Regions from separate parts of the Kitasatospora sp. NPDC058184 genome, predicted to be linked through region 3. Evidence: riboswitches for the same ligand, from Rfam matches in the RefSeq annotation. Region 3 holds a riboswitch; each other region holds the start of a gene.

Region 1 (5,250 bases), on a different contig from region 3:
CTGAATGCCCCTGGTCCGGGAGGTGGACGGACGGGCCCGGGGACGGGGGAGGACAGCGGCACACTGGGCGGAGGACCGGCCGCCCCGGCGGTTAGGGTCGCGTCATGAGCACCAAGACGCTGACCGAAGAACTCTGGGCGGCCATCGAGCCGGTGTACGCCGAGATCCTCGCCCACCCATTCCTGGCCGGGCTCACCGACGGCACCCTGCCGCGCGAGGCCTTCCGCCACTTCGTCGTCCAGGACTCGCACTACCTGCGCGACTACGCCCGCGCGCTCGCCGTCTGCGCCGCCAAGGCGCCCGGCGAGGAGGACGTCCGGGCCTTCGCCGACGACGCGGTCGGCGCGCTGGCCGCCGAGCAGGGCATGCACGCCGAGTTCCTGACCGCCTTCGGCGGCAGCGCCGAGGAGGCCGCCGCCGAGCCGGTGCTGCCCACCACCCGGGCCTACACCAGCTACCTGCTGGCCACCGTCTACGGCGGCTCCTTCGCCGAGGCGCTCGGCGCGGTGCTGCCCTGCTACTGGATCTACGCCCGGGTCGGCGAGGCGCTGCTCGCCCAGGGCTCGCCCGACCCGCTGTACGCCAAGTGGATCTCCACCTACGGCGACGAGGCCTTCCAGTCGGTGGTCCGCCGGGTGCTGGCGCTGACCGACCGGCTGGGCGAGGAGCTGTCCGCGGCCGAACGCCGGAAGGTGGTCGGGCACTTCGTGACCACCTCGCGCTACGAGTGGATGTTCTGGGACGCCGCCTGGCGCGGCGAGCGCTGGCCGGTCTGAGCCGTCCGGGCGGCGCCCGCCGCCTGCCGCCCGTCGTCCGGACGGGCTTGCTTTCGGCGTCGCTCGGACAGGTCGTAAAGGCCCGGGGCCGTGCCCCCGCCGGAGGAGTTCTCGGGGGTCACCCGGGGGGTCGGGATCGGGGGGATCTCGGGGTTCTCTCCGGGCCGTTGGGCCTCGTTCCGGCACTCGCGCCACCGTACGATCGAAGTACCGAAAGCAAGCGGGATGCGGCACCGGACGGCGGCCGACCCGAGGGGAGAAGAGGAACCGACATGGCTGAGCTCTGGAAGTCGCTGCCCTCCTGGGTGCGCAACATCGTCATCCCGGTGCTGGTCCTGGTGCTGGCCTGGAACATCGTCGCCTTCGTGTTCGGCGTCGTCGGCGCACTGCTCTCGATCGTGATCAAGCTGCTGGTGGTGGTCGGCATCGCGGCCGCCGTGGTGGTCCTGGTGAAGAAGGCGGCCAAGAGCTGACCGGCCGCCCCGACCGCCGCCCTGAGGCCCGGCCCCCCGCGAGACGGGGAGCCGGGCCTCTGGCGTGAGGCGCTCTGGACCTGCGGCGATCCGCTCGCTACGGTGTTGGGCGTCGTGTGCAGGCAACACCGCCTGCGACGCGGGAGCTCGGAGCACCGGGCTGAGAGGACGCTGACCGGGACGTCGACGGACGGACCGACGGCTGCGTCGACCGCAGGAACCTGACCGGGTAATGCCGGCGTAGGGAGTAGAGGTCAGATGACCACGTTCGAAGCACAGCCGCAGTCTGTCCGGAGCGCCCCCAGCAGCGAGCGCACCGGCTACCCGACCCCGGCCTGGCACAAGGCCTACCGCGAGGGATCGCGCCCCGACCTGCGCGTCCCGTACCGCGAGGTGCGGCTCACCAACGGCGGGACCGTCCCGCTGTACGACACCTCCGGCCCGTACACCGACCCGTCGTACGAGCCCGACGTGCGGCGCGGCCTGCCCGCGCTGCGGGACCCCTGGATCCGCCAGCGCGGCGACGTCGAGGAGTACGACGGCCGCGAGTCGCGCCCCGAGGACGACGGGATCAAGCACACCTCGCCGCGCGGCGGGAACCTGCGCAACCTGGACGCCGTCTTCCCCGGCCGCCCGCGCCGTCCGCTGCGCGGCCGCGGTGGTGCCGCCGTCACCCAACTCGCCTACGCCAAGCGGGGCGTGGTGACGCCGGAGATGGAGTTCGTGGCGCTGCGCGAGGGCCTGGCGCCCGAGTTCGTGCGGGCCGAGGTGGCCCGCGGCCGGGCCGTCATCCCGGTCAACGTGAACCACCCCGAGGTGGAGCCGGCCGTCATCGGCACCAACTTCCTGGTGAAGATCAACGCCAACATCGGCAACTCGGCCGTCACCTCCTCGATCGAGGAGGAGGTGGAGAAGATGACCTGGGCCACCCGCTGGGGCGCCGACACCGTCATGGACCTCTCCACCGGCCGCAACATCCACACCACCCGCGAGTGGATCCTGCGCAACTCCCCCGTGCCGATCGGCACCGTGCCGCTGTACCAGGCCCTGGAGAAGGTGGACGGCCGCGCCGAGGAGCTGAGTTGGGAGGTGTACCGGGACACCATCGTCGAGCAGTGCGAGCAGGGCGTCGACTACATGACCGTCCACGCCGGCGTGCTGCTGCGCTACGTCCCGCTCACCGCGCGCCGCAAGACCGGCATCGTCTCGCGCGGCGGCTCGATCATGGCGGCCTGGTGCCTGGCCCACCACCAGGAGAACTTCCTCTACACCAACTTCGAGGAGCTCTGCTCCATCCTCGCCTCCTACGACGTCACCTTCTCGCTCGGTGACGGCCTGCGTCCGGGCTCGATCGCGGACGCCAACGACGAGGCGCAGTTCGCCGAGCTGAAGACCCTCGGCGAGCTCGGCCGGATCGCCCGCGAGCGGGACGTCCAGGTGATGATCGAGGGTCCGGGCCACGTCCCGATGAACAAGATCCGGGAGAACATGGATCTCCAGAAGGAGATCTGCGACGAGGCGCCGTTCTACACCCTCGGCCCGCTGACCACGGACGTCGCCCCCGGCTACGACCACATCACCTCGGGCATCGGCGCCGCGATGATCGCCTGGTGGGGCACCGCGATGCTCTGCTACGTGACCCCCAAGGAGCACCTGGGCCTGCCCAACCGGGACGACGTCAAGACCGGCGTGATCACCTACAAGATCGCCGCCCACGCCGCCGACCTGGCCAAGGGCCACCCCGGCGCCCAGGCCTGGGACGACGCCCTCTCCGACGCCCGCTTCGAGTTCCGCTGGGAGGACCAGTTCAACCTGGCCCTCGACCCGGAGACCGCCCGCGACTTCCACGACGAGACCCTCCCCGCCGAGCCCGCCAAGACCGCGCACTTCTGCTCGATGTGCGGCCCGAAGTTCTGCTCGATGAAGATCTCCCAGAAGATCCGCGACGAGCACGGCGACGGATCCACCGCCGTCTCCAGTGAGTTCGACGCCGAGGCGCTGGCCGGCATGGCCGAGAAGTCCGCCGAGTTCGCGGCCCAGGGCAACAAGGTCTACCTCCCGCTGGTGGACTGACCCGGGACGCCGGAGCGCCGCCCCGAAGTACCTCGGGGCGGCGCTTTCGCGGTCCTCCGCTACCTCCCGGCGTCGGGGCCGGCGACCGGTGCGGCGGCCTCCAGCGTGCGGCGGATCACCGCCGAACCGTGCTCGACGGACTCGGCGATCGGTGCGGCCAGGGCCTCGGGCAGGACGTCGGTGTGCCACACGAACCTCGTCCGGCCGCCGGCCTCCGGAAGGGCCTGCATGGACGCGTGGTGGTGGGACGGGTGGAGGCTGCCGCCGACGACCGTGTAGGCGACCCGCATCGCCTCGTGGTCGAGGTCGACGAGCCGTTCGAGCACGATCGTGCCGTCGGCGAAGGTGACGGTGCGCGTGTCCGAGCTCAGCCGGGTGTCGGTGACGAACCCGGGCGCCAGCCGCTCGTGCACCGCGCCGTAGTCGCTGAGCACCGACCACACCGCCTCGGGGCGGGCATCGATGACGAGTTCCTTGTGGATCGAGGCCATGGGTGGTCGACTCCTCGTCAGGCCGAAGCGATGCAGAACAGGTGGCCCTCGGGGTCGGCGAGAACGGTCCAATCGCCTTCGCCGGGCTGGAACTCCGGCCTGGTCGCCCCCGCCGCGAGCAGCTCCTGCACCGCGGCCTCGGGATCGGCGACGGCGAAGTCGAGGTGGGCGTGCTTCGCGGCGTCGGGCCAGCCGGGCCCCCGGTAGCCGGCGACCCGCTGGAAGGCCAACCGGACCGGCCCCGCGCCGAGTTGGACGAAGTCGTCGTCGGCCTGGCCGAGGTCCCAGCCGGTGACCTGGCGGTAGAACCCGGTGAGGGCCCGGGGGTCGGCGCAGTCGATGGTGATCGCGGTGAGCTCCGCGTGGACGGCCATGGATGGCTCCCTTCCTGTCGTCACGTGGGCCCCAGCATCCGGGGTGACGGCACCGGAGGTCTTGAAGATCCTTGCGGGCCGTCCTGTCGTACCCGGCGGGTACCGTCCGCGGCATGCTGTCCGCATCGACCCTCGCCGCCCGGCCGGAGTTCACCGTGACCGTGGTGGGGTGCCGCTCCGACCACACCCGGTGGTCGCAGCCGGAGAGCCGCGACGACCACCGCCTGGTGCTGGTGCGACGCGGCAGGTTCCGGCGGTCGGCCGACGGCACCGACACCGATCTGGACGCGACCACGGCCTACCTGGGCGCGCCCGGCGAGCAGGAGCGCTTCGCGCACCCGGCCGGCGGCGACGTCTGTACGTCGGTCAGGTTCGAGCCCTCCCTGCTCGGGCGCCCGCCCGCCGCGACGACGGTGTACGTCGACGCGCGCGTCGACCTCGCCCACCGCCGTCTGGTCGCCGCCGCGGGCACCGGCGACATCGACTACGCGCTGGCGGAGGAACTGCTCCGGCTCGTCGCGGCCGCGGCCGGTGAGTCGACCGCCCGCGCCCGGCGGGCAGGCCGGCCGGCCGACCGGGCGCTGGCCGCGGCGGCGCGCGAGGCGATCATCGAGGAGGCCCCGGAGGCCGGTGGGCTCTGCGCGCTGGCCGCGCTGCTGGAGGTGTCGCCCTACCGGCTGAGCCGGGTGTTCTCCAGGGAGACGGGCGTCTCGCTGACCCGCTACCGCAACCGCGTACGCGTCACCCGGGCCATGGACCGGATCGCCGAGGGCGAACCCGGCCTCGCCGCCTTGGCGGCCCGGCTCGGCTTCGCCGACGAGGCGCACCTGACCCGCGTCGTCCGCGAGCACGTGGGGCACACACCCACGGTGCTGCGTCGGCTGCTCGCCCCGGGCCCGGGCGCGTCATGAGCCGGCGGGGCGGTGAGCATGCCGCCTTCGGGCCTGGAGGTCCGCTCGTCGCGGACCTCCCGGAGGGTCCGTCGCCGGACTAGTATTACGTGGTAGAGGTAATACGTGCTACGCCGGAGGTGGGACATGCGGCTGAACAGCAAAGGGCAGGT
Region 2 (11,946 bases), on a different contig from region 3:
AAGTTCGGTCACCCTCCCATGTCGACTTTCCCGGTCATGAAAAGGCCGTCGGATGCCACACCACGATGGCAGGGGTTCGGACGTGCGGTCCCCGCCGAAATACTTCAGTGAAAATCAGATCATCTTGCCGGGATTCAGAATTCCCAGCGGATCGAAGACCGCCTTCAGCTGCCGTTGCAGGTCCAACGCCACCGGGCCCAACTCACGGGCCAGCCAGTCCCGCTTCAGCAGCCCCACACCGTGCTCCCCGGTGATCGTGCCGCCCAGCTCCAGCCCGAGCGCCATGATCTCGTCGAAGGAGCGCTGGGCCCGGGCCGTCTCCTCCTCGTCCGAGGCGTCGAAGATGACAATCGGGTGGGTGTTGCCGTCCCCGGCGTGACTGACCACCCCGATGGTCAGCCCGTGCCGCTCGGCGATCACCGCGACACCGTTCAGCATCTCCGCCAGCCGGGAGCGCGGCACCGCCACGTCGTCGATCATCGTGGTGCCCAGCCGGTCCAGCGCGGGCAGCGCCATCCGCCGGGCGGCCAGCAGCAGATCGGACTCCGCCTCGTCCTCGGCCGGCACCACCTCGGTCGCCCCGGCCTCCCGGCACAGCCGCGCGACCCGGGCCAGCTCGGCCACCCGGTCCGGCCCGTCGAAGGCCACCAGCAGCAGCGCCTGGGTGGACTCCGGCAGCCCCATCCGCCCCAACTCGTTGACGGCCCGCACCGAGACCGCGTCCATCAGCTCCATCAGCGACGGGGTCAGACCGCGCGCCATCACCTCGCAGACCGCCGCCCCGGCCGTGTCCGCGCTCGGGAACTCCGCCGCCAGCGCCAGCTGCGGGGCGGGCGCCGGCCGCAGCGACAGAACCGCCCGGACCACCACCCCGAGCGTCCCCTCCGAGCCGACGAACAGCCTGGTCAGGTCGTACCCGGCCACGCCCTTCGCCGTCCGACGGCCGGTGGACAGCAGCCGCCCGTCCGCCAGCACCACGTCCAGCCCGAGCACGTACTCGCTGGTGACGCCGTACTTCACACAGCAGAGCCCACCGGCCCCGGTGCCGATGTTGCCGCCGATCGTGCAGGACTCCCAGCTGGACGGATCCGGCGGATACGAGAGGCCCAACTCCTCGACAGCCCTGGACAGTTCGGCGTTCACCACACCGGGCTCGACCACCGCGATCCGGTTCACCGGGTCGATCTCCAGGATCCGGTTCAGCTTCACCAGCGACAGCACGACGCAGCCGTCCACCGCGTTCGCCGCACCCGACAGCCCGGTCCGGGCGCCCTGCGGCACCACCGGGACGCGCAGCTCGGTCGCGGTGCGCAGCACGTGCCGCACCTGCTCGACCGTCTCCGGGAACACCACCGCCGCGGGCTGCCCGGCCGCGCAGAAACCCGCCATGTCGTGGCGGTACGCGGCGGTCACGTCCGGGTCCACCACGACGGCCCCGTCCGGGAGGCCCCGCACCAGTCGGTCCGTCAGATCACTCATCGCCGCCTCCACTCGCCGCCCGACCGCCTCCACCTCCGCACTCTGCCCGGACGGCAGGGGGCGGGCAAGTGGGCCACGGGAAGGGCGGGCACCGGGGCTGGCGGCAAGGGCCGCCGTACGGGGAGGTGCCGGCCGGATCCCGGGGCCGGCGCGGGCGACCGGTCGGCTCAGGCCCGGCGGAGGGTCGGGGTGGCCAGGGCGATGAGGCCGGCCGCGGCGGTGGCGAGGGCGCAGAGGAGCGTGGGCGGGGCGGCGCCCGCCGCGTCCGCGAGCAGGCCCAGCAGGGCGTTCGAGAGCACCAGGGCCAGGCTCTGCACGAGCGTCAGCAGGGCCTGGACCCGCGAGAGATGGGTCGGCGGCGCGCCGGTCAGCACCAGCGGGCCGAGGTGGCAGGCGAAGAGCCCCGAGCCGAGGCCCGCCACCGTACTGCCGGCCACCGCCGCCACCGGCCCCGCGGCCAGGGCCAGCAGCGCGATCCCCGCCGACGCCGTACAGAGCCCGGCGGCCGCCCCCACGCCGGCCCGGGGCAGCGCGCCCCGCCGGGCGACCAGGACGGCCACCGCCAGTACCCCGGCCGCCTGCCCGCCGCTCACCAGTCCCGCCGTCCCGGCTGACCAGCCGTGCGCCCGGGCGAGCAGCGGGCCGAGCAGCGACACCACCGGCAGCAGCGCCCCGGCCGCCGCACCGGTGAGCAGCAGCGCGGCCCGCAGCAGCGGGTCGGCCAGGGCGAGCCGGACGCCGGACGCGGCCTCGCTCAGCAGGCCGGCCCGCGGACCGGACGGCCCGTCCGCCCCGGGGCGGACCCGCAGCAGGACCAGCAGCACGACCCCGAAGCTCACCGCGTCCACGAGTGCCGCGCCGGGCAGCCCGCCGGCCGCGACCAGCAGGCCGCCGAGCGGCGCCCCGAGCAGGACGGCGCCCTGCCCGCCGGCCTGCCGCAGGGCGAGCGCCCGGGGCAGCCGGTCGGCGGGCACCAGCCGGCGCGGCATCGAACCGCTCGCCGGGAGGTGGAAGGCGTCGACCGTCCCGATCACGGCCGCCGCCGCGACCAGGAGCCAGAGCGGTGTGCCCCGGTCGGCCGCGACCAGCGCCAGCGCGGCGGTCGCGGCCAGCATCACCGTGTCCCCGACGAGCATCACCCGACGGGCGCCGAACCGGTCCGCGACCGCGCCGCCCAGCAGGACCAGCGCGGTGCGCGGCACCGTGACCGCCGTCAGGACCAGCCCGGCCGCGCCGCCGCCGTGCGCGGAGGCGGCCCAGCCGAGGGCGAAGTACAGCGCGGCGTCGCCCAGCAGTCCGGCCTGGACCCCGGCCAGCCAGAGCAGGTACGTCCGGGGCAGCGCGGCCCGCGAACCGACGGCGGCGGTGGCAGCGGCGGTGGCAGCGGCAGTGGTCATGCCCGGTGACGCTAGGACCCTCGACCGGGTCGAGGGCAAGCCCGGCTACCCGCGGACCACCGGCTCCTGGAGCTCGGTGACCCACCCGGCCGGGTCCTCCGGGCACTCCAGGTACAGCTCCCGGGCGTAGCCGGCCGAGCGGTAGCCGTTCTCCTCGATGAAGCGGGCCAGCTCCTGGCCCGCGCCCAGCACCTCGTCCATCGGGCCGCGGTGCACGATCGTCGCCGCCTCCCCGATCGGCGGCAGGTCGACCACCTCGAAGTCGTGCGCGCCCGCCCGCACCGACGGGCCGACCGGGACGGCGGCCCCGACCAGCACCGAGCCGTTGCCCTCCGGGGCGTCCTGGTAGTGGGCGACGGACGGGCCGGCCGCCTCGATCCCGGCCCCGGCCAGCCGCCGGCACAGCTCGGCGAACAGCGGCCCGATCACCGGCCCGATGTCCTCCGGCTCGTAACTCGCGGCCACACCGGTCAGTTGGGCCACCCGGACGGACGGCACCGGCTTCACCACGACATCCCGCACGGACATGGTCCCCTCGCTCTCGATCGTCCGGAGCCTCGCCTCCACCCGGGCCAGCCGCAGCTCGTCGGCCGCGATCGCCGCGGCGAGCTGGGCCCGCCGCAACCGCAGCATCCCGCGCAGCTCGGCCGCGTCCACCCGCTCGTCCAGGACGGCCCGCACCTGCTGCAGGGTGAACCCGAGCTCCTTGAGCGCGATCACCCGGTTGAGCCGGGCCAGTTGGGACGCCTCGTAGAAGCGGTAGCCGCTGACCGGGTCCACCCGGGCGGGCCGCAGCAGCCCGATCGCGTCGTAGTGGCGCAGCATCCGCACCGACACCCGGCCGTGGCTGGCGAAGTCTCCGATGTTCAACATGGTGCGACCACTCCACCCCCTGCCACCGTGTCAGGGTCAACCCCCGCCCCGCCCTCGCCCGTGGCCGTTCCACGGCAGTTCCCCACCTGGCCCACAGCCGGCGCCCGCACCCGCCCGGGAAACACCGAGGGCGGGTGCCGAGTGGTCTCGGCACCCGCCCTGAGCAGGTGGTTCTCCTACCGGCGGAGAGCGTGGGATTCGAACCCACGGTACGGGGTCACCGCACGACAGTTTTCAAGACTGTTCCCTTAGGCCGCTCGGGCAGCTCTCCAGGCGGAGGTCAGCCTAACGGGTCCGGCGGGGTTCGGTGCACACGTTTCGGTGCGGGCGGGGGTTACGGCTGGTCGCCCTCGCGCTGGCCGAGAGTGACCTTGGTGTTGAGGGTCTGGCCGTTGCGGGTGTACTCGACGTCGACGGTCTCGCCGGGCTTGTGCGTCCAGATCCGGCTGACCAGGGCGGGGCCGTTGTCGATCGGGACGCCGCCGAGCTTGGTGATGACGTCGCCCGGCTTGAGGCCGGCCTTGTCGGCCGCGCCGCCGGGGGTGACGGCGGGCTGGCCCTGGATGTCCTTGGTCTGGATCTGCGCGCCGTCGCCCTTGTAGTCGTCGTTGCGCAGCACGTCGAGCTTGGCGTAGACCGGCTTGCCGGTCTTGATCAGGGTGTCCGCGACCCACTTGGCCTGGTTGATCGGGATGGCGAAGCCCAGGCCGATGCTGCCGGCCCGGCCGTTGGCGGAGGCGTTGGACTGGATCGCCGAGTTGATGCCGATCACCGCGCCGCCGGAGTCGAGCAGCGGGCCGCCGGAGTTGCCGGGGTTGATGGAGGCGTCGGTCTGCAGGGCGTTCATGTACGAGGCCTGCGAGCCGGTGTCGTCGCCGGAGGCCACCGGGCGGTCCTTGGCGCTGATGATGCCGCTGGTGACGGTGGACTCCAGGCCGTACGGCGCACCGATCGCGACGGTGGCGTCGCCGACGTTGACCTTGTCGGAGTCGGCCAGCGGCAGCGGGGCCAGCTTGCTCTTGGGCGGGTTGTCGATCTTGACCACGGCGACGTCGTAGCCCTCGGCGTGGCCGAGCACCGAGGCGCTGTAGGAGCTGCCGTCGGCGAACTTGACGGTCAGTTTGCCGCCGCTGAGGGTCGGCGCGACGACGTGGTTGTTGGTGAGGATGTGGCCCTCGGTGTCGAAGACGAAGCCGGTGCCGGTGCCCGACTCGCCGTTGCCCTGCGCCTTGATGGTGACGACGCTGGGCAGCGCCTTCTGCGCGATGGCGGCGATCGAGCCGGGGACGGGCTCGTTCTTCTGGGTGTCGCTGGCCTGGACGGTGGTGCTGCGGTGGTCGTTCGCGGAGCTCCTGCGGTCGGAACTGTCGGAGACGGACACGCCGAGCGCGCCGCCGGCCACACCGGCGACCAGCGCGACGGCCGCGATCAGGGCGACCAGGCCGCCGCGCTTCTTGCGCGGGCCGCCGGGGCCGCCCGGACCGCCGGGGTACTCCGCCGGGTAGCCGAGCGGGCCGGCCGGGCCGCCGGGGTAGCCGGCGCCGCCGGAGGTGGAGTCGTGGGTGGGGCCCCAGCCGCCGAGCGGCTGGCCGGCCCCGAAGGGGTGGTGGCCGTGCGCGGCGGGGGCGGCGGGCGCGGCCGGAGCGGCGCCGTACCCCTCGTGCGCGCCGGCGGCGGGGACGCCGTGGGTCGGGGTGGCGTACGGGTTGCCGGCCGGCGGCAGGGCCGGGGCGGCGGGCGCGGCGGCCACCGGGGCGGGCGGAACGGGCGGCAGGACCGGCGGCGGCGCGTCGATGTAGCCGGTGGCCGGGTCGACGGTCGGCTCCTCGACGGCGAGTACGGCGGGTGCGGCGGGTGCCACGGGCTCGGCGGCTGCCTCCGGTGCGGGCACCTTGGTGAAGGCGACGGTGGGCTTGTGCCCACCCCCGGCCGGGACCTCCTCGGCCGGAACGGCGTCGGCGGACGGCGCCGCCTCGGCGGCGGCGGCCTCGACCGCGCCCGCCTCCGGCTCGGGCACCCGCCGGAACGCCATGGTCGGGTTGTGCCCGCCCTGAGCGGGGCCCGCGGCAGCGGACTCGGCCGCCCCCGGCCCGGCGGGCTGCTCCCCCTGCGGCCCGGTGGGCCCAACCTCGCGCTCGGTGCTCACGGACGACCTCCATAGCTGGCAGAACCAAGGACCATAGTTTTTCGCACTGTCGATTCGTTTGCCGTAAGGACCCCTCTGAAGAACTCATAAGAATCCTTAGCCGGCACCGACACCGGCACTGGCGTCAGCACCCACAGCGGCACCGACACCGGCTCCGGCACCCGTACCGACGGCCGGGGCTCCCCTCCCCGTCGGGCGTCCGCGATGCGGACCGCCCCGCCCTCGGCCTTGGGCGTCGGCACCCGCGCCGGTTAGCCTGGCGCTCCAAACTGACACGCGGGAGCTTGGACCCACCAGGCTGAGAGTGCGCATGTCGACCGTACGCCACACGAGTGACGGACGTTCGAGGGGGCGCTGACCGCCGGAACCTGTCCGGGTAATGCCGGCGTAGGGAGTATCGGCCATGCCGCCTGCTTCGCCATCCTCTTCTTCGGGTACGAACGCCTCCGACTCCGGCGCGAACGCCCCCGCGCCGGGCGCGACCGCCCTCCTGGAACGCGCCGAGCACGTCGAAGCGCCCCTGGTCCTGGACACCGAACCGCCGCGCACGCTGCGCTTCCGGGACCACTTCGCGCTCTGGATGAACCTGGGTGTCAGCCTGATCGGCTTCTCCACCGCCGCCACCGTGCTCGGTGCCCCCGGCAGCGAGCTGTCGCTGGCCGCCGCGGTGACCGCGATCACGATCGGTACGGCGGTCGGCACCGCGATGCTCGCCGTGGCCGCGCTGATCGGCGCCCGCACCGGCGCCCCCGCGATGGCGAACCTGCGCGGGCTGTTCGGCACCCGGCTGTCGTACCTGCCGACGGTGCTGAACATCGTGCAGTGCATCGGCTGGGGCGTCTTCGAGCTGCTGACCATCTCGGCGGGCGCGCAGACCGTCGCGCACACCACCGGCTACCGCTGGCTGTTCGTCCTGCTCGCGGGCGCGCTGACCACCGCGCTGACCATCTGGCCGCTGGGCTCGATCGCGGTGCTGCGCCGCTTCGTGGCCGGGGCGGTCGCGGTGGCGATGGTGTACTTCACCGTCCAGTTGGGCCGCCAGGGCGTGCCGGACCCGGGCGCGGGCAACTGGCACGGCTTCCTCGGCGCCACCGACGCGATGATCGCGGTGTCGGTCTCCTTCGTGCCGCTGGCCGCCGACTACACCCGGCACTCGCGCACCCCGCGCTCGGCGTTCTGGGGCAGCTTCTCCGGCTACACGGTCGCCCAGGTCTGGTGCTACGTGCTCGGCCTGATGGCGCTGCTGCAGTCGGACGGCGACCCGAACCGGATCTTCGACTCCTTCCTCGGGGTCTGGGCCGGCTGGCTGTTCCTGCTGGTGCTGGTGCTGCGCGAGACGGACCAGTCCTTCGCCAACGTGTACTCGACCGCGATGTCGGTGCAGAACCTGCTGCCGAAGGTGGACCGCCGGGTGCTCTCCGGCGCGATCGGCGTGCTGATCACCGTGCTGGCGCTGCAGATCGACGAGTTCACCGACACCTACTACGGCTTCCTCGGCCTGATCGGCTCGGTGTTCGTGCCGCTGCTGGCGGTGCTCGTGGTGGACTACTTCCTCGGCGCCGGCCGACGCGGCTGGAACCTCTCCGCCGACGCGCCGTCCCGCTGGCTGATGCTGCTGCCGTGGGCCCTGGGCTTCGCGGTCTACCAGTTCATCGCGCCGACCAAGGTCGCGGGCTGGTGGACGGACTTCTGGACCTCCGCCCAGGAGGCGCTGCACTTCACCCCGCAGGAGTGGACCTCGGCCTCACTGTTCGCCTTCCTGGTGCCGGCCCTGGCCACCTGGGCGCTCACCCCGCTCGGCCGCCGCGCCGTCCGGGGCTGACGGAGCGGAGGGAGCGGGGGCCCGAGCGGGCCCCGCAGGTACGGAGACGGCCCCACAGGTTGGGGCCGTCTTTGTCCGCGCTTCACCTCCGCCGCCTATCGTTGGGCCTGTGACCAGCCCAGACCTGTCCTCGGCGGCGGCGCGCACCGTGCCGCCCGTCCAGGTGATCGCCCACCGCGGTTCCTCCCACGCCCTGCCCGAGCACACCCTCGCGGCCTACCGGCGCGCGCTCGACGAGGGCGCGGACGCGCTGGAGTGCGACGTCCGGGTCACCGCCGACGGCGCGCTGGTCTGCGTGCACGACCGCCGGATCGGCCGGGTCTCCAACGGCCGGGGCACCGTTTCGGCCATGACCCTCGCCGAGCTGGAGGCGTACGACTTCGGCGCCTGGAAGACCGGCCGCCCCAGCACCGACCCGGAGCTGCGCGGCGTGCTGCGGCTGGAGCGGCTGCTGGAGCTGGTGGTGGAGTGCGGCCGCCCGGTGGACCTGGCGATCGAGACCAAGCACCCGGTGCGCTTCCGCGGCCGGGTGGAGGCCGAGCTGCTGCGGACCCTGGAGCGGTTCAAGATCGGCGCGACCCGGGAGGGCGACCGCCCGTCCGCCCGGATCATGAGCTTCTCCTCGGTCGCGCTGAACCGGGTGGCCGCCGCCGCGCCGCGGTACCGGCGGGTCTTCCTGTTCGAGCGGACCCTGCCGCTGCTCGGCCGGCTGCGCGAGGGCTCGCCGCTGCCGGGCGGGGCGCGGATCGCCGGCCCGGGCATCGAGCTGGTGCGGGCCCGCCCGCAGCTGGTGACCCGGCTGCGCGAGCTCGGCCACGAGGTGCACGTGTGGACAGTGGACGAGCCGGCCGACGTCGAGCTCTGCCTGGAGCTCGGGGTGTCCGCGATCATCACCAACCGGCCCGCGGAGGTACTGGCGCAGCTCGGCCGGTGATCCACCGGTGATCCGTCGGCGCACCGAAGGCCGTACTCCTCCGAACCCCTCCGATCCGATCACTCTGGTCGGCAGTCAAACCTTCCTCGCGCGAAATTGCCGGAATTCTTGCATCCGGGCGACGGAGGGTGAGCGCGGAATGACCTGATGTCGACCGTCGGTCGCCGCACTCGAAATGGGCTCGCGGGATCGTCCGGTGCTCGTTTCCGACGCATTACCAAGGGGCATCTCTCCCTCGGCATACGCTGAAGGAGGTCCGGGGGTGGCGTTGATGGTGGCGCGTGAAGTGCCGACTTCATCGACCATGGCAGTGCCGCACGGCCCAGCGAGTGTCGGGGTCGCACGGCGCCGACTGCGTCGAGATCTGGGTGACCGGCAGGTACCCGAACCGGTCATCGATGATGCTGTTCTGATCCTTTCCGAGCTGTTGAGCAACGCCTGTCGGTACGCCCGTCCGCTCGGCCCGCTGCCGGCCCTGGGCCGCAGCGCCCGGGCCGAGGTGCTCGGGCAGGTGCTGGTCGGCGTCCCCTCCGGGGCGACCGCCGCGCAGGGCGCCCGCGAGCCCGCCGAGGGTCCGGCCGAGCCGGCCGGCGGGGTGCTGGTCCGCTGGCAGATGCACGCCGACGGGGTGCTCACCCTGGAGGTCACGGACGGCGGGGCGGCCACCCGGCCGCTGCCCGCGAGTCCCTCGCTGACCTCGCGCGGCGGCCGCGGCCTGAGCATCGTCGACCAGCTGGCCAGCGACTGGGGCGTGCGCGACGCCCCAGGCGAGGTCACGGTCTGGGCGGCGCTGCCCGCCCGGGCCCGGCACGCCCGGCGCACCGGGGGCGATGCCCGTAGCGCGTGAGCCGGGCTCGGGGAATGTGTCGTTAGGCTTCCCGGGACACAGGACCACCGTTCCCGGGAGAGCCGCAGCATGGGCAAGAAGGCCGCCAAGAAGGCGCCGCAGCGCCAGTCCACCACCGCCGTCACGGGCGAGATCCCCGTGGTCGGGGCCCGCGAGGACTGCCCCTGCGGCTCGGGCCGCCGGTACAAGGCGTGTCACGGCCGGGAGGCCTCGCACGCGGTGCAGGAGCTGGTGCACCGCCCGTTCGAGGGCCTGCCGGGCGAGGCCGACTGGGTGGCGCTGCGCGAGCTGGTGCCCGCCGCCACGGTGCCGCTGACGCTGGCCGCCGGCGTGGCCGACGGCGCGACCGGTGACGTCCCGTCGGTGACCCTGGCCACCGTGCTGCCGCTGGCCTGGCCGGCCCTGCGCCGCCAGGACGGCTCGATCCTGCTCGGCCTGCAGACCCAGTCCGCCTCCGGCGACCTCAGCCGCGACCTCGCGGACGCCCTGGAGCTGGCCCTGGCCACCGAGCCGGGCAGCCCGGTGCCGGCCCGCCGGACCGTCCCGGGCGGACGCCGCCTGCAGGACCTGCTGGACACCACCGCCGCGTTCACGCCCGCCGTGCACACCGGCTTCGAGTTCTGGCTGGAGGACGCCGAGGCCGCCACCGGCGAGGTCGCCGCCTCCCTGGAGCGCGCCAACGCCTCGGCCATCCCGACCGAGAAGCTCGCGAGCGTGGACTCCGCGTACTGGTGCGGCACCCCGGACAAGAACCACCTGCGCTGGGTGATGACCGTGCCCGAGGAGAAGCTGCTGGACGCGCTGGCCCGGCTGAACACGGCCGGCGAGGCCTCGCTCGGCCCGGACACCCGCCTGGTCGGCTCCTTCCGCGCGCACGGCCTGACCGTCCCGGTGTGGGACCTCCCGCTCGCGATGACCGCCGCCGACTGCGAGAAGCCGGCCGCCGAGTTCGCCGAGCGGCTCGCCGCGGTGCTCGCCGACGCGGCCCCGCTGACCGCCGAGGAGCGGCGCACCCGCGCGAACCTGGTGAACCGTCAGGTCACCTTGAACTAAAGGGCGCAGGATCCGCGTGATACGCGTCACATTGTCGCGGTGAACGCGCAATTTCCGGGCGTGGAGGGCGTCTTGGAAATTGGCGCGGGCGCGGATCCTTGTTACTGTCTAAAGAGTCCGGCCGCTGGTGCATCCCCCGTCGCCAGCGGCCGGATCTTTTCTTTTTCCGGAGTGCCCCGCTCGGAGCCCCCGGACGGGCCCGGGCCGAGGCCCGGGAGAAGCCCGGATCCGGGCCCGGCGGACGGTGTCGACAGCCCGTCCCGCTCCGGTGGCCCTCAGTAGGCCGAACGCCCGCTGTCCAGCCGGACCGTCGCCTCCACCAACTCCCCCAGCAGCGGCCCGACCTGCGGCAGCCAGACCCCGCCGCCGACGCCCGGTCGCGGCGCGAGCACCCAGCGCACCCTCCCCCAGCCTCCGGCCGAGGGCACCCCGACGGCCGCGCCGCCGGGCGGCAGCGGCAGGAAGCCGCCCGCCCCGTGGTAGCGCAACGAGCCTGGCACCCAAGGGAGTTGGGCGAGCATCTCGCCGAGCACGTCCAGCGAGTACGGGGCCACCAGCAGCGCGTAGCGGCCCGGCATCGCCAGCACCGGGCCGAGCGGCAGCCGCAGCGCGCCCAGGTAGACCAGCGCCCGGGCGCCGGCCGCCGCGGGCAGGCTGACCGCCGAGACCGTGGAGCCGGTGGCGGCCAGCACCGGCGCGTCCGGGCTCTGCCGCTCCCACCACCAGCGCACCATCCGGGCGTCCGTGGTGGCGGCCAGCAGCGAGGGGTCGTGCGGGTGCGCGCCGGGGACGGTGCAGTCCAGGTCGCCGCAGGAGCAGCGGCCGTCGCGCAGCACGGCGCCCGGCACCACGGGCCAACGGTGGTCGACGGCGGCCGTCAGGGCCGCGGCCAGCCGGGCGGAACGATCCTCCGACCGGTCTTTCGGGTTCTCACGCATGGCGCTCGTTCCTTTCCCTGACCGCTCGGTTCGCTCCGCTCCGCCGGCGTCCGTCGGGATCCTCCGCGCGGACCCGCCGCGGCACGGACCCGGGCGGCGCGGCGCGGGGCGGGCGGCAGGGCGGACGGCGCGGCACGACGTGGAGCAGGTGTGGAGTACGACGTGAAAGGGCCGCGCAGGGCACAGCCCTTGGAACGAGAATCCCGTACGCGACCGGATGGACGCCGCCCGGGCGCGCTTGGTTCCACCGTACGAGTGAGAGAGTTCCGGCCGACCCGGCTCACGGGCGGCACGGACATACGATCCGGACGGCCGCCCGGGCCGTCCTCCCCGTTCTGCCCGCTCGCGGCCCGCTCCATGCCTCCGGGCCGAGTGGCGCGCGCACCAACCCCGCGCGCCCCCCGACCGGGTCGCGATCGATGTGGAACGGGCCACCGCGTCGTCCTGGATCTGGACA
Region 3 (11,946 bases):
CTCAGAGCGCGGCGCGCACCCGGCGGGACAGCTCGGCGGCGGCCGCCCGGGGGTCCGCCGCGGCCGTGATGGCCCGCACCACGACGACCCGGCGGGCACCGGCGGCGAGCACCTCGTCCAGGTTGCCGAGGTCGATCCCGCCGATCGCGAACCACGGCCGGTCGGTGTCCCGCTTCGCCGCGTACGAGACCAGGCCGAGGCCCGGGGCCGGGCGGCCCGGCTTGGTCGGGGTCGGCCAGACCGGGCCGGTGCAGAAGTAGTCCACCCCGGGCTCGGCGATCGCCGCGTCCACCTCGGACTCGGCGTGGCAGGAGCGGCCGATCAGCACGTCCTCGCCGAGGATCGCCCGGGCGGCCGGCACCGGCAGGTCGTCCTGGCCGAGGTGCAGCACGTCCGGCCGGGCCGCGTGGGCGACGTCGGCGCGGTCGTTGACGGCCAGCAGCTTGCCGTGCCGGCGGCAGGCGTCGGCGAAGACCTCCAGGGCCTCCAGCTCCTGCCTGGCCTCCAGGCCCTTGTCGCGCAGCTGGACGATGTCCACCCCGCCCGCCAGCGCCGCGTCCAGGAACTCGGCGAGGTCGCCCTGCTCCCGGCGGGCGTCGGTGCACAGGTACAGCCGGGCGTCGGCGAGCCCGGCGCGCGGCGTGTCCGCCGCCATCAGATCAGCATCGCCTGGGCGCGGCGCTTCACCTCGGTGCCGCGGTTCTCCCGCAGCGCCTGGATCGGGCTGCCGGGCAGCGACGGGTCCTCGGTGAAGAGCCACTCCAGGATCTCCGCGTCGTTGTACCCGCAGTCCCGCAGGACGGTCAGGGTGCCGGACAGGTGCTTGACCAGGCCGGGGCCGTCGATGAACGCGGCCGGGACCTGCAGCGACTTGTTGGGGCCGCGCCGGACGGCGATCAGGCCGCCGTTCTTGACCAGGTCACGCACCTCGGTGACCCGGACCCCCCACTGCTCCGAGATGTCGGGCAGGTACATCCAGTCGGTGACCAGGGATTCAATCTTGCTTTCGATCTCACTCACGCCACCAGACTGCCACCTCCGCGGCCCACCGCGCACCAGACCTGCCCCGCGCCTACCCCGCGACGGCCGCCTTCAGCGGTACCGCGGGGTCGGCCGCCCGGGCCGGGTCCAGCGCGGTGCCGCGCTCGATCAGCCGCCGCCCCTGGGCCAGGTCGCGCGGCCGGTCGACGGTCAGCAGCGCGCTCGGCACGCCGTCGCGCAGCCAGAGCACCGACCAGTCGGCGCCCCGCGGGTCGCCGCGCCGGACCAGCTCGTCGCCCTCGGCGTGCCGGCCGGCGTACTGGACCATCCGCCCGAACTGCTCGGACCAGAAGTACGGCACCGGGTCGTAGGCCGGCGCGTCCGCGCCCAGGACGGCGGCGGCCACCGCCTCGCCGGACCGCAGCGCGTGGTCCCAGTGCTGGACGGCCAGCCGGGCGCCGGCCCGGGCCGAGGGGTAGCTGACGCAGTCGCCGGCCGCGAAGACGCCGGGCACCGAGGTGCGCAGCCGCCCGTCCACGACGACGGCGCCGGTCGCGTCCAGCTCGACCCCGGAGCCGGCCAGCCAGCCGGTCGCGGGGCGGGCCCCGATGCCGACCACCACCTCGTCGGCGGGCAGGTGCGAGCCGTCCGCCAGCAGCACCGCGCCGGGCTCGACGGCGGCCACGCCGACCCCGCAGCGCAGCTCGACCCCGGCCTCGGCGTACCAGGCGGCCATCGCCGAGCCGAGCTCCGTCGGCAGCGCGCCGGGCAGCGGCGCCGGGCCGGCCTCGACCACCGTCACCTCGCAGCCCGCCGCGCGGGCCGCGGTGGACACCTCGGCGCCGATCCAGCCCGCGCCGACCAGCACCAGCCGCAGCCCGGGGCGCAGCAGCGCGCGCAGCGCCAGGGCGTCGTCCAGGGTGTGCAGCAGGTGCGCCCGCTCGGCGCCGGGCAGGGCGCGCGGCACGGCGCCGGTGGCGATCACCAGCGAGCCGTACGGGAGGTCGCCGCCGTCGGTGTGCAGCACGCCAGGGGTGAGGCCGGTGGCGCGGCGGCCGGTGAGCAGCTCGATGCCGAGCTGCCCGTAGTCGATGTCCAGGGCGGTGGAGTCGGCCTTGCCGAGCAGCACGTCCTTGGAGAGCGGCGGCCGGTCGTACGGCGCGTGCGGCTCCTCGCCGACCAGCGTGATCCGCCCCTGCCGGCCGCCCTGCCGCAGCTTGAGGGCGCACTGCGCCCCGGCCAGCCCGGCTCCGACGACGACCACCCGATCCGTTCCGCTCAGCTCTGCCACGCCCGCCACTGTACTCAGCGCGACGCGGCGGCCTCCGGGCCGTCCGCCCCGCGTACGGGCCTTCGGCCGGGCCGACCCCCGGCGTTAAGGTGGGAGGACCACACGGGAGCCCGGCGGACCGGGCTGAGAGGCGGGCTGACACGGCCTGCGACCGTCCGAACCTGATCCGGGTCATACCGGCGAAGGGAGAAGAGCAGCCTTGTCACGCTTGCCATCGGGCACCCATGCCGACGTGCTGGTGATCGGCGGGGGCGTCATCGGCCTCGCCGTCGCCTGGCGCACCGCGCGGCGCGGGGCGCGGAACGTGATCGTGGTCGACCCCGCCCACGGCGGCGGGGCCGCCGGGGTCGCGGCCGGGATGCTCGCCCCGGTCACCGAGCTGCAGTACGGCGAGGAGCCGCTGCTGCGCCTCGGGATGGCCTCGAACGAGCGGTACGAGACCTTCGCCGCCGAGCTCTCCGAGGCGAGCGGCGGCCTGGACACCGGCTACCGCCGCTGCGGCACGATCGCCGTCGCGCTGGACTCCGACGACCGCGAGGAACTGCGCGAGCTGTACGCCTTCCACCAGCGGCTGGGCCTGGACTCGACCTGGCTGACCGGCCGGGAGGCCCGCAGGCTGGAGCCGATGCTGGCCCCCGCCGTCCGCGGCGCCCTGCACGCCGCGGACGACCACCAGGTGGACCCCCGGCGCCTGCTCACCGCCCTGGTCGCCGCCTGCGGGCGCGCGGGCGTCCTGCTGCACCGCGCCGAGGCCGTCGAGCTGCTGGTCGAGGACGGCCGCGCGACCGGCGCCCGGCTGAGCACCGACGAGACGGTGACCGCCGACCAGGTCGTGCTCGCCGCCGGCCCGCACAGCCACCGGCTGCCCGGTCTGCCCGAGGGGGTGCTGCCCGCGATCCGCCCGGTGAAGGGGCAGGTGCTGCGGCTGCACGTGCCGGAGGCCTACCGGCCGTTCCTCTCCCGCAACGTCCGCGCCGTGGTCCGCGGCCGGCACCTGTACCTGGTCCCCCGGGAGAACGGCGAACTGGTCGTCGGCGCGACCACCGAGGAGCAGGGCTACGACACCACCGTCACCGCCGGCGGGGTGTACGAACTCCTGCGGGACGCCCACGAGTTGGTCCCGGGGATCACCGAACTCCCGCTGCGCGAGACCTCGGCCGGGCTGCGCCCCGGCTCGCCGGACAACGCCCCGCTGCTGGGCCCGACCCCGCTGCCCGGGCTGGTCGCCTCCACCGGCCACTACCGCAACGGCGTGCTGCTCACCCCGGTGACCGCCGACCTGGTCTCCGAGTACCTGGTCACCGGTGAAGTCCCCGAGCTCGCAAGGCCGTTCACCCCCGCCCGGTTCTCCTCCGAATCCCCCGTCGCGAAGGCCTCCGCATGACCGAGATCGCCCTGACCGAGAACGCCCCGCACGAGCACGCCCCAGACGAGAACGCCGTGCACGAGGACGCCCCGAACCCGGTCGCCCCGGCCGAGATCGCCCTGACCGTCAACGGCGAGCCCCGCCGGGTGCCCGCCACGACCACCCTCGCCGAGCTGGTGGCCTCCGTCAGCGCCGCCAACACCGGTGTCGCCGCCGCGCTCAACGAGGCCGTGGTGCCGCGCGGTTCGTGGCCCGGGACGGCACTGGGCACCGGCGACCGGATCGAGATCCTCACCGCCGTCCAGGGAGGCTGAACCATGGCCGACGATCTGCTGACCATCGCCGGGACGGCCTTCTCCTCCCGGCTGATCATGGGCACCGGCGGCGCCCCCAGCCTGGAGGTCCTGGAGCGCGCGCTGCTCGCCTCCGGCACCGAGCTGACCACCGTCGCGATGCGCCGGGTCGACGCCACCACCCAGGGCTCCGTCCTGGACGTGCTGACCCGCAACGGCATCCGGGTGCTGCCCAACACGGCCGGCTGCTTCACCGCCGGCGAGGCCGTGCTGACCGCCCGGCTGGCCCGCGAGGCGCTCGGCACCGACTGGGTCAAGCTGGAGGTGATCGCCGACGAGCGCACCCTGCTGCCCGACCCGATCGAGCTGCTGGACGCCGCCGAGACGCTGGTCGACGACGGCTTCACCGTCCTGCCGTACACCAACGACGACCCGGTGCTGGCCCGCAAGCTGGAGGACGTCGGCTGTGCGGCCATCATGCCGCTGGGCTCGCCGATCGGTTCGGGCCTGGGCATCCGCAACCCGCACAACTTCCAGCTGATCGTGGAGGGCGCGGGCGTCCCGGTGATCCTGGACGCGGGCGCCGGCACCGCCTCCGACGTGGCGCTGGCGATGGAGCTGGGCTGCGCCGCGGTGATGCTCGCCTCCGCGGTGACCAGGGCTCAGGACCCGGTGCTGATGGCCGAGGCGATGCGGCACGCCGCCGAGGCGGGCCGGCTCGCCCACCGGGCCGGCCGGATCCCGCGCCGCTTCCACGCCGAGGCCTCCTCCGCGATGGCCGGCCGGGCCGACCTGGACACCCGCGAGCACCCGGCGTTCTGAACCGTCGCGCATGTCACAAGCCGGTCCCGGAGGCGGTGTCCGCCGGGACCGGGCGGTCCCGCACCCTAGACTCTCCGAGTGGACATGGCACTGCACGACCCCCTGATCGGCGCCCTGCTCGACAACCGGTACCGGGTCGAGCAGCGGATCGCGACCGGCGGGATGTCCACCGTCTACCGGGGCACCGACACCCGGCTGGACCGGGTGGTCGCGCTCAAGGTGATGCACCCCTCGCTGGCCGGTGACGAGGGCTTCACCGCCCGCTTCATCCGCGAGGCCAAGGCGGTCGCCAGGCTCACCCACCCCAACGTGGTCAACGTCTTCGACCAGGGCGCGGACGGCGGCCACGTCTTCCTCGCCATGGAGTACGTGCCCGGCCGCACCCTGCGCGACCTGCTGCGCGACCGCGGCGCGCTGTCCGTCCGGGCCGCGCTGGACGTGCTGGAGCCGGTGCTCGCCGCGCTCGGCGCCGCCCACCGGGCCGGGCTGGTCCACCGCGACGTCAAGCCCGAGAACGTGCTGATCACCGAGGGCGGCCTGGTCAAGGTCGCCGACTTCGGCCTGGTCCGGGTGCTCGGCAGCGCCGACGGCGCGCCCACCTCGACCACCACCGCGACCGGCGGCACGGTCATGGGCACCGTCTCCTACCTGGCCCCCGAGCAGATCCTCCCGGACGCCCCCACCGACCAGCGGGTGGACGTCTACGCGTCCGGCATCCTGCTGTACGAGATGCTCACCGGCCGCCGCCCGCACACCGGCGACAACCCCGTCCAGGTCATGTACAAGCACCTGCACGAGGACGTCCCGGCCCCCTCGCGGGTCGCCCCCGCCGTCGGCCCCGAGCTGGACGCGATAGTGGCCGCCGCCTGCGCCCGGTCCGCCGGTGCCCGCCCGTACGACGCGGTCGAGCTGCTCGCCGCCCTCCAGCGGGTGCGCCGCACCCTCGCCCCGGCCGCGCTGGACGCCGAGCCGCCGGCCTCCACCCGCCCCAGCCCGCGCTACCCGACCAGCGAGCCGACCTCGGTGATCCAGCCGCTGCCGCGGCCCGCCGAGGCCCCGCCGACGGAGCGCACCAGCGTGCTGGACATGCCGCCGGAGCTGATGGACGAGCTGCTCGCCGAGCCGCGCCCGTACGACGAGCCGACCCCGGTGCACCGGCGCCGGCCCCGGCCGGGCCCGCTGCGCCGCCTCCCCCGCCGGACGCTGGTCTGGACGGCCGCGCTGGCCGCGCTGGTGCTGGCGATCGGCGGCGTCACCTACGGGATCTCCGAGGGGCTGTACGGCTCGGTGCCGGGTGTGCTCGGCAAGGACCGGGCGGAGGCGCAGCGGGTCCTGGACAAGGAGGGCCTGCACGGCAGGTTCGTCGAGGTGTTCAGCGAGTCCGTCCCGTCCGGGCAGGTGATCTCCACCGACCCCGGGGTGGGCGCGCGCACCCGCAAGAGCGACAGCGTCACCGTCACCCTCTCCAAGGGCCCCAAGCGGATCGCGGTGCCGGACCTCACCGGGAAGAGCGCCGCCGACGCCGCCGCGGCCCTGACCGGCGCCCAGCTGACCAGGGGCGGCGTGACCGAGACCTACGACGACACGGTGCCCGAGGGCTCGGTGATCAGCAGCTCGCCGGCGGCCGGGCAGCTGCTGCAGGAGAACAGCGCGGTGTCGCTGGTGGTCAGCAAGGGCATGGTGCCGGTCCCGAACGTCACCGGGATGGGCAAGGACGAGGCGCAGAAGGCGCTCCAGGCCGCGGGCTTCACCATGCAGACCAGCGGCTGGGACGTGTTCGGCGCGGTCACCTCCTCCGGCCAGAGCCCGGCGGCGGGCGAGCGGCGCCCGCAGCGCAGCGTGGTGACCGTCAAGTTCTCGCTGTTCTAGGCCCCGGGCGGGCTCAGCGCAGCGGCCCGTCGCCGGGCTCCTCCTGGTAGGAGTAGCGCTGCTCGCCCCAGGGGTCGGCGAGGTTGTGGTAGCCGCGCTCCTCCCAGAAGCCGCGCCGGTCGGCCCGCATGTACTCGACCGCGCGCACCCACTTGGGGCCCTTCCAGGCGTACAGCCGCGGCACCACCAGCCGGACCGGGAAGCCGTGTTCGGCGGTGAGCGCCTCGCCGTTGCGGTGGGTGGCGAGCAGCGTGCGCGGGTCGGCGAAGTCGGCCAGGCGCAGGTTGGCGCTGTAGCCGTACTCGGCCCAGACCATGACGTGGGTGACGCCCGGCGCCGGGGGCACCAGGTCGAGCACGGCGGCGGCCGACACGCCCGTCCACTCGTTGCCGAGCACCGAGAACTTGGTCACGCAGTGCAGGTCCCCGACGACGGTGCTGCGCGGCAGGGCGCTGAAGGCCTCGAAGTCCCAGCTGTGCTTCTCCGCCGAGGCGGTGGCGCCGAACACCTGGAGGTCCCAGGTCAGCGGCTTGAAGCGGGGCACCGGCCCGTAGTGCAGGGCGGGCCAGCCGCGCTGCGCGCGCTGTCCCGGGGGGAGCCTCGGGTCAGACGGCGGAAGCGGTTCGTGTTTCGACTGACCCATGGATCCATGGTGACAGACGGCGGACGAGCCTCGGCGCGCGCCCCTTTGCGCGGATCCGCGCCCCTGCCCGTACGGCCCAGCGGTCGGCCGCCCACCAGCACGTTTCACCATGAATCGGATATTCCGACACATGTCCTAGTGAGTGTGAACTTACTGGAATTTCCTCCCAAAGCGGTGCCAGGATGCGCAGCGCAGGACTCAGCACCGGACCCACCGCAGGACTTCACGCAGGACTCAGCGCAGGACACACGGCAGCACGAGTGCAGGAGGCATCACCATGCAGGGCGATCCCGAGGTCATCGAGTTCCTCAACGAGCAGCTCACCGCCGAGCTGACCGCGATCAACCAGTACTTCCTGCACGCCAAGATGCAGGAGAACTTCGGCTGGACGAAGCTCGCCAAGTACACCCGGCACGAGTCCTTCGACGAGATGAAGCACGCCGAGACGCTCACCGACCGGATCCTGTTCCTGGAGGGGCTGCCCAACTACCAGCGGCTGTTCCACGTCCGGATCGGCCAGACGGTCAAGGAGATGTTCGAGGCGGACCGCCAGATCGAGGTCGAGGCGATCGACCGGCTCAAGCGCGGGATCGTGGTGATGCGGGCCAAGAACGACGTCACCTCGGCGAACATCTTCGAGGACATCCTGGCCGACGAGGAGCACCACATCGACTACCTCGACACCCAGCTGGAGCTGCTGGAGAAGCTCGGCGAGGCGCTCTACCTCGCCACGGTGATCGAGCAGCCGGAGTCCTGAGGACGCGGCCCGCTCTGGCCACCCGGCCCGGTCAGGCCGCCCGGTTCGCCCGGGTCACCCGCAGCGGGACCACCGGGGCGGCCTCCGGGGCGGCCTCCGGGGCCGGAGCCGACGGCGCCGCCGGGTCCTCCGGGTCCGCGAGGCCGAGCTTCGCGGCCAGCCGGGCGGTCGGGCAGGGGCGGGCGCCGTGCTCGCCGAGCAGCGCCTGGATGCGCCGCACGCAGGACCCGCAGTCGGTGCCGGCCCGGCAGCCCTTCGCTATCTGGCGCGGGGTGTTGGCACCGCCGTCGATCGCCTTCTTCACCTGGTCCTCGGTGACCGCATGGCACATGCACACGTACATCGCGGTCTCTCCCGGGAGTGAAGCGGAGTGGATCTTGACTAAGGTCAGCCTTAGTTCACTGAGGCTTACCTTACCCGGCGAAACGGGTACGAAAAAGCCCCTCCGGGCTCGGGGACACCGAATCCGGAGGGGCCTTCGTCACATCGGACGGGCACCGGGCCTACTGGCCGCGGTACATCTCCGCCACCAGGAACGCCAGGTCCAACGACTGGCTGCGGTTGAGCCGCGGGTCGCAGGCCGTCTCGTAGCGCTGGTGCAGGTCGTCCACCAGGACCTCGTCGCCGCCGCCGACGCACTCGGTGACGTCGTCGCCGGTCAGCTCCACGTGGATGCCGCCCGGGTGGGTGCCGAGCGCGCGGTGCACCTCGAAGAAGCCCTTGACCTCGTCCAGGACGTCGTCGAAGCGGCGGGTCTTGTGCCCGCTGGAGGCCTCGAAGGTGTTGCCGTGCATCGGGTCGCAGATCCACACCGGCCGGGCGCCGGAGGCGGTGACCTTCTCCACCAGGGTGGGCAGGTGCTCGCGGATCTTGCCCGCGCCCATCCGGGTGATGAAGGTCAGGCGGCCGGGCTCGCGCTCCGGGTCCAGCTTCTCGATCAGGGCGAGCGCGTCGTCGACCGAGGTGGTCGGGCCGAGCTTGACGCCGATCGGGTTGCGGATCTTCGAGGCGAACTCGATGTGCGCGTGGTCCAGCTGCCGGGTGCGCTCGCCGATCCACACCATGTGGCCGGAGACGTCGTACAGCTCGCCGGTGCGCGAGTCCACGCGGGTCAGCGCGGTCTCGTAGTCCAGGACCAGCGCCTCGTGCGAGGAGAAGAACTCGACCGCCTTGAACTCCTCCGGCACCACGCCGCAGGCGCTCATGAACGCCAGGGCGTTGTCGATCTCCCGGGCGAGCTGCTCGTAGCGCTGGCCGGCCGGCGAGTTGCGGACGAAGTCCTGGTTCCAGGCGTGCACCTGGCGCAGGTCCGCGTAGCCACCGGTGGTGAAGGCGCGCACCAGGTTGAGCGTCGCGGCGGACGCGTTGTACATCCGCTTCAGGCGCTCGGGGTTCGGGATGCGGGACTCGGGGGTGAACTCGAAGCCGTTCACCGAGTCGCCCCGGTAGACCGGCAGGGTCACGCCGTCGCGGGTCTCGGTCGACTTGGAGCGCGGCTTGGAGTACTGGCCGGCGATGCGGCCGACCTTCACCACCGGCACCGAGGCCGCGTACGTCAGTACGGCGGCCATCTGGAGCAGCGTCTTCAGCTTGTTGCGGATGTGCTCCGCCGAAACGCCGTCGAAGGCCTCGGCACAGTCACCGCCCTGGAGGAGGAAGGCCTCCCCGCGCGCCACGGCTCCGAGCCGGGCGCGCAGCTGGTCGCACTCGCCGGCGAAGACGAGCGGCGGATAGGACGCGAGCTCGGCAAGGGTCTTGCGCAGAGCCTCTTGGTCCGGCCATTCAGGCTGCTGCGCCGCGGGCAGGGACTGCCAGGAGTGGGCAGCCCTCGATGTCTCAGTCGTAGCGGTCACACCGCCAAGGCTACGGGGTGGCAGGAGTGACTCGTGCCCATTGCCCGAGGAATGAGACACATCTCGGACAAAGACGTGATGCCCCTCACCCGCCCCGACGCATCCGCTAGTCTCGAACCATGCACGCGCCCCACAGCCACTCCTGGTGGTGGGCCTCCCCCCAGGGTGGCCCACAACTGGCGCGTTCCTAGACGAACACGACGGCCGCCCCTCGGGGCGGCCGTCGGCGTCTGAGCAGACGGCCCTCCGGGAGCGGACCTTGCACCGCCTCTCACCAGTCCACCCGGAAGGAAGCCGTTCCCGTGACCACCGCTGTCGACCTGCTCGCCCGTCTCACCGGCCCCGATGCCCCCGCGTTCGCCCTGCTGCACCGCCGCACGCCCCGGCTCAGCCCGGACACCGTCGAGGTGCTGCTGGGCACCGTCGACAGCTACGAGCACCTCGCCGACCTGCCCGTACGCAGCGGCCCACCGGCCGGCGGCGGCCCGGTGCACGACCTGCTCGCGCTCGTCCCGTACCGCCAGATCCGCGAGCGCGGCTTCGAGGCGCACGACGACGAGACCCCGCTCCAGGCCCTCTCGGTGACCGAGCAGCACGCCCTGCCGTTGGCCGAATTCACCTACGCCCTACCGAAGTTGCCGGTCTCACTTGCCGGTGGCGGGTTCGATGTGGACGACGACGCGTACGCCGCGATCGTCCGCCGGGTGATCCAGGACGAGATCGGGAACGGCGAGGGCGCCAACTTCGTCATCCGGCGCGACTTCCACGCGACGATGGAGGACTTCTCCCCCGAGCTCGCGCTGACGCTCTTCCGGCGGCTGCTGGAGCAGGAGCGCGGCGCGTACTGGACCTTCCTGGTGCACACCGGCGACCGGGTCCTGGTCGGCGCCTCCCCCGAGGTGCACGTCCGGCAGAGCGGCGGCACCGTCGTGATGAACCCGATCTCCGGCACCTACCGCTACCCGGCCGGCGGCTCCGACCTCGACTCGCTGCTCCAGTTCCTGCACGACCCCAAGGAGTTGGAGGAGCTCACCATGGTCGTGGACGAGGAGCTCAAGATGATGTGCACGGTCGGCGACCTCGGCGGCCAGGTGCTCGGGCCCCGGCTCAAGGAGATGGCCCACCTCGCCCACACCGAGTACGAGCTGCGCGGGCGCACCTCGCTGGACGTCCGCGACGTGCTCCGCGAGACGATGTTCGCGGCCACCGTCACGGGCAGCCCGGTCGAGAACGCCACCCGGGTGATCAAGCGCTACGAGCCCACCGGACGCGGCTACTACTCCGGCGCGCTCGCCCTGATCGGCCGCGCCGCCAGCGGCGGGCAGCTGCTGGACTCGCCGATCTGCATCCGCACCGCCGACATCGACCCGGCCACCGGCCGACTGGTCGTCCGGGTCGGCGCCACCCTGGTGCGCCACTCCGTCCCGGAGTCCGAGGTCGCCGAGACCCACGCCAAGGCCGCCGGGGTGCTCACCGCGATCGGCGCCCGGCCCGCGCCCACCCGGCTGCCCCACCCGACCGGGCCCCGGCTCGCCGACGACCACCGGGTGCAGGCCGCCCTGGACTCCCGCCGGGCCGACCTCGCGCCGTTCTGGCTGCGGATGCAGCAGCCGGCCGAGATCACCGAGGCCGAGCCGACCCTGGTCGTGGACGGCGAGGACACCTTCACCTCGATGCTCTCCCACCTGCTCGGCTCGCTCGGCCACCGGGTGACGGTGGCCCGCTACGACGAGCCGGGGCTGCGCGAGCGGGTCGCGGCGCACCGGGGCGCGCTGGTGCTCGGCCCCGGCCCGGGCGACCCGGCGCTCGCCGACGACCCCAAGATGGTGCTGCTGCGGCCGATCGTCGCGGACGCGCTGGCCGCCGTCCGCTCCGGCGCCCGCACCTCGCCGCTGCTCGCGGTCTGCCTGAGCCACCAGCTGCTGGCCGCCGAACTCGGGCTCCCGCTGGGCCGCAAGGCCGTCCCGTACCAGGGGGCGCAGGAGCGCATCGACCTGTTCGGCGCCAAGCGCACGGTCGGCTTCTACAACACCTTCACCGCGCGCTGCTCGGAGGCCGACGCGGCGCGGCT

Evidence for each region. Region 3 has a riboswitch for thiamine pyrophosphate ahead of thiO (glycine oxidase ThiO). Riboswitches for the same ligand answer to the same signal wherever they lie in the genome.
Region 1: linked by a shared signal. The riboswitch ahead of thiC (phosphomethylpyrimidine synthase ThiC) and the one ahead of thiO (glycine oxidase ThiO) in region 3 are both predicted to bind thiamine pyrophosphate.
Region 2: linked by a shared signal. The riboswitch ahead of ACFVXH_RS11080 (cytosine permease) and the one ahead of thiO (glycine oxidase ThiO) in region 3 are both predicted to bind thiamine pyrophosphate.

The regions. Positions count from the first base shown of each region.
Region 1 covers NZ_JBHVVE010000016.1:24,150-29,399, forward strand. Annotated here, with positions in the region: gene tenA (thiaminase II) at 105-776, shown strand; gene ACFVXH_RS27265 (DUF5326 family protein) at 1,049-1,249, shown strand; TPP riboswitch at 1,379-1,513, shown strand; gene thiC (phosphomethylpyrimidine synthase ThiC) at 1,508-3,322, shown strand; gene ACFVXH_RS27275 (SRPBCC family protein) at 3,382-3,813, opposite strand; gene ACFVXH_RS27280 (VOC family protein) at 3,831-4,187, opposite strand; gene ACFVXH_RS27285 (helix-turn-helix domain-containing protein) at 4,301-5,098, shown strand; gene ACFVXH_RS27290 (AbrB/MazE/SpoVT family DNA-binding domain-containing protein) at 5,225-5,250, shown strand, end outside.
Region 2 covers NZ_JBHVVE010000005.1:66,111-78,056, reverse strand. Annotated here, with positions in the region: gene ACFVXH_RS11105 (FAD-binding oxidoreductase) at 115-1,479, opposite strand; gene ACFVXH_RS11100 (MFS transporter) at 1,647-2,876, opposite strand; gene ACFVXH_RS11095 (MerR family transcriptional regulator) at 2,922-3,749, opposite strand; tRNA gene ACFVXH_RS11090 (tRNA-Ser) at 3,933-4,020, opposite strand; gene ACFVXH_RS11085 (S1C family serine protease) at 4,084-5,895, opposite strand; TPP riboswitch at 6,162-6,306, shown strand; gene ACFVXH_RS11080 (cytosine permease) at 6,299-7,717, shown strand; gene ACFVXH_RS11075 (glycerophosphodiester phosphodiesterase family protein) at 7,827-8,651, shown strand; gene ACFVXH_RS11070 (ATP-binding protein) at 9,079-9,498, shown strand; gene ACFVXH_RS11065 (DUF5926 family protein) at 9,568-10,551, shown strand; gene ACFVXH_RS11060 (bifunctional DNA primase/polymerase) at 10,827-11,489, opposite strand.
Region 3 covers NZ_JBHVVE010000001.1:477,361-489,306, forward strand. Annotated here, with positions in the region: gene thiE (thiamine phosphate synthase) at 2-655, opposite strand; gene ACFVXH_RS02180 (Rv2175c family DNA-binding protein) at 655-1,020, opposite strand; gene ACFVXH_RS02185 (NAD(P)/FAD-dependent oxidoreductase) at 1,073-2,281, opposite strand; TPP riboswitch at 2,365-2,477, shown strand; gene thiO (glycine oxidase ThiO) at 2,481-3,656, shown strand; gene thiS (sulfur carrier protein ThiS) at 3,653-3,952, shown strand; gene ACFVXH_RS02200 (thiazole synthase) at 3,956-4,753, shown strand; gene pknB (Stk1 family PASTA domain-containing Ser/Thr kinase) at 4,838-6,622, shown strand; gene ACFVXH_RS02210 (molybdopterin-dependent oxidoreductase) at 6,636-7,265, opposite strand; gene bfr (bacterioferritin) at 7,543-8,022, shown strand; gene ACFVXH_RS02220 (bacterioferritin-associated ferredoxin) at 8,054-8,365, opposite strand; gene ACFVXH_RS02225 (class II 3-deoxy-7-phosphoheptulonate synthase) at 8,526-9,875, opposite strand; gene ACFVXH_RS02230 (anthranilate synthase family protein) at 10,178-11,946, shown strand, end outside.